2 regions of the Aeromonas simiae genome follow, and region 1 is predicted to be linked to the other one. Evidence: predicted binding sites of a transcription regulator. Region 1 holds the regulator's gene; the other holds the start of a gene.

Region 1 (3,532 bases):
TAGAGCTTGTTCCAGAGCCAGCCGAGGATGCTGTCACCGAGGCGGATCAGGCGATAGGAGAAATCGGAGGCGATCTCATCCATATAGCTGAGGGCCCGCTTGTGCGCCTTTTCCTCGCTGATGCCCTCGCGGATCGCCTCGTGGCGAATGGCATCTTGAATGATGCTTGAGTCGAGCAGCTGCCGGAACAACAGGTGGCGGTTGGGCAGCTTGGGGCCGGTGGCGGCCAGCTGCTGGCGACCGAAGTGGAAGCGAGCCACCCGCGCCAGCTTGTGGGCGATGGCTTGGTCGGTGCCGTGTCGGTCAGCCATGTGACGAAGGGACACGGGCGGGGAGAAGCGCACCAGGTTTTCACGTCCTTTGAGGGCGACGATGAGCCCTTTCTTCAGCATGTTGGGGGCCAGGCTGCTGATAATGCTGAGGCTGGATGCCTCCTCACCTTCGCGCCCAGGGGCCCGTCCCCAAAACAGGGTCACCGGCACCAGCTGGATGTCGAGCGCGGGATCCTGCTTATGCAGGTCGAGAAGTTGCTGAAACTCCTGCAAGAAGGGCAGTGGTTCGCTGCGCTTGCCAAACAGGGGCGGCGGGCGATCCAGGCAGACATAGCGTGGCAGCGATTGTCCACCTAGCTCGAGCGGAGTGAAGGGACCGGGCAGGTAGAGATCTTCGCAGCACTGCTGCAAGGTCAGCAGGTCGGTGATGGAGCTGGTCTTGAGGGCATAAACGATGGGGCGCTCAGGATCCAGCTTCAGCTCTGCGATGGGGTTTTCCGGCAGGCTCTTGTGATTGACCAGCCAGCGTACGGGCCATTGCAACATGGCGCGGGAAATGCTCTGCCCAAGGGACATCGGTATTGCTTCTCCTGTAAAAAGGCCGCAGGAGAATAACAAATCGCCATCGTTTTGTCGCATAGAGGTACGATGAGTGTGGGTCGCGGGGCGGGATCACTCAGGCGCGCCCTTTTGGCTTGCCTTGGCATGGATACTGTATATACTGCCAGTGTGCTGTATAAAAAGACAGGTGCCGATCATGAAACCCCTTACTCCCAGGCAATCCCAAGTGCTGGAGCTCATCAAGAGTAATATGAGCGAAACCGGCATGCCGCCCACCCGTGCCGAGATTGCCCAGAAGCTCGGTTTCAAGTCGGCCAATGCGGCCGAGGAGCATCTCAAGGCCTTGGCCAAGAAGGGCGCCATCGAGATCATGCCGGGTACCTCGCGCGGCATCCGTCTGTTGATCGAGGAAGAGGAGGCCGCCAACGAAGAGAGTGGGTTGCCGCTCATCGGCAAGGTGGCGGCAGGGGAGCCGATCCTGGCTCAAGAGCATATCGAGAGCCACTATCAGGTCGATCCCACACTGTTTCATCCTCGGGCTGACTTCCTGTTGCGGGTGCAGGGCATGAGCATGAAGAACATCGGCATCATGGATGGCGATCTGCTGGCGGTGCACAAGACCCAGGAGGTGCGTAATGGCCAGGTGGTGGTCGCGCGGGTCGATGACGATGTCACGGTCAAGCGCTTCCAACGCAAAGGCAACCAGGTGTGGTTGCTGCCTGAGAACGAAGAGCTCTCTCCCATTCAGGTCGATCTCTCTTGCCAGCAGTTGGCTATCGAGGGATTGGCGGTCGGTGTGATTCGCAACGCCGACTGGATGTAAACGACGGGGCCGATGGCCCCGTTTTCGTCTCTAACTCCTTTCTGCCATACATCAGGGACTTGCCATTGGGCATGTGTCCCGACCTCGCTGTGCCCACCGGTTATCGTCTATATCCTTTGTATTGAAGCGGAAGGTCATCTCACGGCCCACCAGGCAACAATCTCCGCAAGAATAAACATTTATTGACACGGAAATAGGTGTGGCGTCATCCGGCGCCGCAGGAAATCGTGGTTCTGCCCGGTAAGGAGGACAGATATGTTGATACGTTCTCACCCTCATGCTCAGCCACTTACCCGCATTACGCGTTGCATCGGAGGGAGCTGGTTGACCCGTTTCTATGGGCTCTGGTTACAACGCAGGGAAAACGGTTGGTCGCTGTGGTTAGGCTGTCCGCACAGCAAGATCGTGCATCTTATTCGGTTGCTACAACACCATCCGCAACGCTACGAAAAACCGGCAACCGTGATCCCGCTGCACGGCTGGCACGCACGCCACGGCAGAATTTCTACCCCCCATTCTGGACAATAATCCAGATCGGCATGGTCTCTAAAGGGGGGTGGCAACGGCGAGTTTCCGGGTACAATAGAATCTATTGTCTCATGAGCAAGGTTTGCCGCATATGTTCAGATGGCGTTATGTATTGCCAGCCGCGGTCATCATAGTGGCTGGTGCGTTGCTGTATCCGACGCTTTTGCATCAACCGCTCCCTGAGTTTGCCAACTATTTTACCAAGCCCCACGCCCTGAATGTCTTTCACCTGAAAGAGTCGGATGGAACTAGTTTTACCAAGGATGAGCTGAAGGGGCGTTGGTCGTTCGTCTTCATTGGGTACACCTTCTGTCCCGATATCTGTCCGACCACACTGGCCGATCTTCGTGCCATCTACCCCACGCTCAAGGAGACGGACCCGAGCAGTCAAGTGGTCTTCGTCTCGGTGGATCCGAAGCGGGATGATCTGCAGCGTCTGAGTGGCTATACCCGTTTCTTCAGTCCGGAGTTCAAAGCGGTAACCGGAACCCAGGTGGAGCTCTATTCGTTCGTGCGCAACCTCGGTTTGGTTTACTCGATCGTCGATGAAGACGCGGAGCGTAAGGATTACCTGATCGATCACTCGGCTTCTATCGTGCTCATCAATCCGGATGGTGATATCCAGGCCGTATTCCGTCCGGAGCCTCGTCGCTCGCAGCCTCCTGAGGTTTCGATGCAGAAGATGGCGGCTGACTTCTCGCGCATCGTCGCACTCTACCATTCGGCCTCATGAGGCCACTCCCCCCCGCATGGGCGGCGCAGCGGCAGTTGTTAGCCCTGGCGCTGCCCATGCTGCTTTCGAACATCACAGTACCCCTGCTTGGTCTGGTCGATACCTGGGTGATTGGTCATCTGGGGGAGACGGCTCTGCTCGGCGGGGTGGCGGTCGGGGCGACCCTGGTTAACCTGCTTTACTGGGTGCTGGGTTTTCTGCGCATGTCGACCACGGGGCTGACGGCCCAGGCGCTGGGCGGCAACGATCAGGAGGCGCTCACGCTGCTATTGGGGCGTGGCCTGCTGCTAGCGGTGTTGTTGTCATTGCCGGTGCTGCTGCTGCGTCATCCGCTCGGTGAGTTGGCCCTCAGTTGGAGTGATGCTTCACGCGAGGTGCAGGAATATGCATTCTCCTATTTGACGATCCGGCTGTGGGGGGCGCCAGCGGCGCTGTGCAATCTGGTGATCCTGGGCTGGTTGCTGGGCCGGCATGATGCTCGCAGCCCCATGTGGCTGCTCATCGCCAGTAACCTGCTCAACATAGTGCTGGATCTCGCGTTGGTATGGGGGCTGGGATGGCGCGTCGAAGGGGTCGCGCTGGCATCCATGCTGGCGGATTATGCTGCGCTGGCGC
Region 2 (3,532 bases), 1.1 Mb from region 1:
TGGTATTTACATCATCATAACATCCCGTCATGAATGAAAGATGAAAAGGAAATCTTTATTTTTTAATAAGTTGTAATGAACTCATCGGCATGACGTTTCGTCTTTTCAACCGGCTAGCAACTCGCGAGCGTTGGCCAGCGTGTTATCGGTGATGTGATCGCCACCGAGCAGGCGCGCCAGTTCATGCAGGCGATCCCCCTGAGTGATGGGCTGCATTTGGGTTTCCGTGGTGTGGCCATCGGTGTGCTTACTCACCACCATGTGCTGATGCCCGTTGCCAGCCACCTGGGGCAGGTGAGTCACGACCAGCACCTGAGTTGATTCGCCGAGCTGGCGCAGCAGGCGCCCTACCACGGCCGCGGTGGGGCCGCTGATCCCCACGTCCACCTCATCGAAGATCAAGGTGGGGGTGGCCATCTGGCGGGCGCTGATCACCACCAGGGCCAGGCTGATACGAGAGAGTTCACCGCCGGAGGCGACCTTGCCGAGCGGCTGCAATGGTTGACCCGGGTTGGTGGTGACCTGGAATTCAACCCTGTCTATACCGAGCGGTGAGAGGTGCTGGCCACGATCGGCGACCACGTCGATAGCGAATTGTCCCTGTGGCATAGCTAGCTCACGCATGCTTTCGCTGACCCGGCAGGCCAGAGCCTCGGCATGGCGGCGCCGGCTCTGGCTGAGTGCCTCGGCGGCGGTCAGGAAGGCTTCGCGGGCTTGGCTCAGCTCGCTCTCCATCCCCTCAAGGCGTGCCTCGTCCGAGCCGATGCGGGCCAGCTCTTCGGTCAGTGACTGATGGTGTAGCGCCAGCTCGGCTGGTTTGACGTGATGCTTGCGGGCCAGCGAGATGGCGCGTGACAGGCGGTTTTCCAGCTCGGTGAAACGTTCGGGGTCGAGCTCCAGGCTATCGAGATAACCGCGCAGCTCCCCGTGGCTCTCTTCGACCCGGATCTGCGCCTCATTGAGCATCTCCAGCACGGTGGTTAGACGGCTATCCATGCCGGCCAGTGCCTCGGCCTTGTCGATGGCCAGTTGCAGCAGTCCTGCGATGGTGGTGTCGTCGTTTTCATAGAGCAGATCGATGCAGCTGCCACACTCTTGCAGCAGCTCGGTGCCGTTGGCCAGTCGCTGGTGCTCCTCCTCGATCTCCTCAAACTCATCCGGTTGTAGGGCAAACTCGTCGAGCTCCTGTACCTGATACTCGATCAGTTGCCGGCGTGATTCCCGTTCGAGCTGCTCGGCGCGCAGGCGGGCCAGCTCGTTTTGCAGCTGGCGCCACTGTTGGTAGTGCTCGCGAACTTCCGAAAGCAGCAGGGTATGGCCGGCAAAGCCGTCGAGCAGGGCTAACTGGTAATCTGCGCGCAGCAGCAACTGATGGGCATGCTGGCCATGCACGTTGACCAGCAGCTGGCCCAGGTTTTTCAGTTGAGCCAGCGGCACTGGCACGCCGTTGATATAGCTGCGCGAGCGTCCCTCGGCCGAGACGACCCGGCGCACGATGCACTCCTCGCTTTCATCCCCTTCGAGTTCGTTGGCGGTTAGCCAGCCACGGGCGGCCGGGTTACCGGCGAGCAGAAAACGGGCGCTGACTTCAGTCTTGTCGCAGCCTGGGCGCACCATGGCCGCTTCGGCCCGCTCACCTAAGCACAGGCCCAGTGCGTCGATGGCGATGGATTTACCTGCACCGGTCTCACCGGTGATGCAGGTCATCCCGGCTTGCAGGTCGAGTTCGAGGAATTTAACGATGGCGAAGTTGGTGACGGTGAGCTGTGCCAGCATGGTCGCATCCTGTATGGGCCAACATTACTGTGTATGCATCCAGTATATACTGGTTTTACATACAGTAAAGTGCCGGCAGGTTCGCCATGACTCAACCTGGCCATTCAGGGGGCGGTTTATCCCCTCGTTGGCGGCTCACACCAGATCTCATGAGGGGATGTGCACTCGCAGCTCTTAGAACAGCTTGCTACCCCAGCCGAGCTTGTTGCGCAGCACGTGAAAGTAGCTGTAATCGAGTGGATGCACCAGCTTGAGCCTGTGCTGGCTCTTTTTGATGATGATCTCATCCCCGGGATGCACCGCCAGGGTGATCTGGCCGTCACAGCTCACCAGCATGGCGTCATCCTGATTGTCGGGGGAGACCAGCAGACGCACCTCGCTGTCGGCGTCGAGCACGATGGGGCGGCTGCTCAGGGTGTGCGGAAACATCGGCACCAGCGTGATGGCATTGAGTTTGGGGGTGAGGATGGCGCCGCCGGCCGACAGTGAGTAGGCGGTGGAGCCCGTCGGGGTGGCGATGATGAGGCCATCGGAGCGCTGGCTGTACATGAAGCTGCCGTCGATGTAGACCTCAAACTCGATCATGTGGGCGATTTTACCCGGATGGAGCACCGCCTCGTTGACGGCCAGGTTGCTCGCCTTGCGCTCGCCATGGCGATAGACAGAGGCTTCCAGCAAGAAGCGTTGCTCGCTCTTGAAATGGCCCGAGAGCACCTGCTCAAGCGGCACCAAATAATCTTGCGGTGAGAGATCGGTGAGAAAGCCGAGGTTACCCCTGTTAACCCCGATCACCGCCACGTCGAAGCGTGAAAGCACGCGGGCGGCGCCCAGCATGTTGCCGTCACCGCCGACCACGATGGCCAGATCCGAGCGTTCACCAAGCTGTACCAAATCGACGATGTGCTGCTCTTCGATGACGCCGAGAGCCTGAGCTACCCGGGTTTCGACCAGCACGTTGAAACCACGTTGGGTCAGGTAGTCATGCAGCCCCTGTAGCGTCTGGTTTGCCCCCTCATGATGAGGCTTGCCGATGAGTCCTATGGTCTTGAACGGAGAATCCATGGTGTGTTTTGCATGTCGCCAGTGATGGGGGCGAGTATACCGCGTTTGTCACGCTTTACTGCTGCAATCGTGGCAAAGGGGGGCCTTAGTACTTGAAAGGCAGGGCTTCGTCCCCATAATACCCCCACATAAAGAAGTCACCTTGTTATTGGAGATGTCATGAACCACGAAGAGCAGAAGGTTGAGCAGATGGAAGGGCTGGAAGATCACGTCGAACAGCCCGATGTGGACAGCGAGCTGACTCAGGAGCAGGCACGCATTGTCGAGCTGGAAGCCCAGCTTGAAGCTGCCACCGCTGCCGCAGCCGACGAGCGTGATCGTGCCGTTCGCGCTGTCGCCGAGATGGAGAACCTGCGTCGCCGTGCCGCTCAGGATGTCGAGAAGGCCCACAAGTTTGCGCTGGAGAAGTTTGCCAGTGAGCTGCTGCCGGTGCTCGACAACTTGGAACGTGCCATCGAGCTGGCCGACAAGGAAAACGACGCCCTCAAACCGATGATCGAAGGGGTCGAGCTGACTCTGAAGTCGATGGTGAGCTCGGTGGCCAAGTTCGGTCTGACCCCCATCGATCCGGCCGGCCAGCCGTTTGATCCCAATGCCCATCAGGCCATGAGCATGGTGCCGAACGCCGAGGTGGCCCCCAATACCGTCATCGCCGTGATGCAGAAGGGGTACGATCTGAACGGTCGTGTCATTC

Evidence for each region. Region 1 encodes LexA, which represses DNA repair genes until DNA is damaged. Its sites were predicted from a motif close to ANCTGTNTNNNNANACAGNT; they were not measured.
Region 2: the regulator LexA is predicted to act here: its motif matches at 1,824-1,843, upstream of recN (DNA repair protein RecN).

What each region holds. Positions count from the first base shown of each region.
Region 1 is NZ_CP040449.1:3,953,024-3,956,555, forward strand. It holds gene plsB (glycerol-3-phosphate 1-O-acyltransferase PlsB) at 1-848, opposite strand, end outside; gene lexA (transcriptional repressor LexA) at 1,030-1,656, shown strand; gene FE240_RS18820 (SCO family protein) at 2,276-2,917, shown strand; gene dinF (MATE family efflux transporter DinF) at 2,914-3,532, shown strand, end outside.
Region 2 is NZ_CP040449.1:1,062,133-1,065,664, forward strand. It holds gene recN (DNA repair protein RecN) at 106-1,776, opposite strand; gene nadK (NAD(+) kinase) at 1,951-2,838, opposite strand; gene grpE (nucleotide exchange factor GrpE) at 2,998-3,532, shown strand, end outside.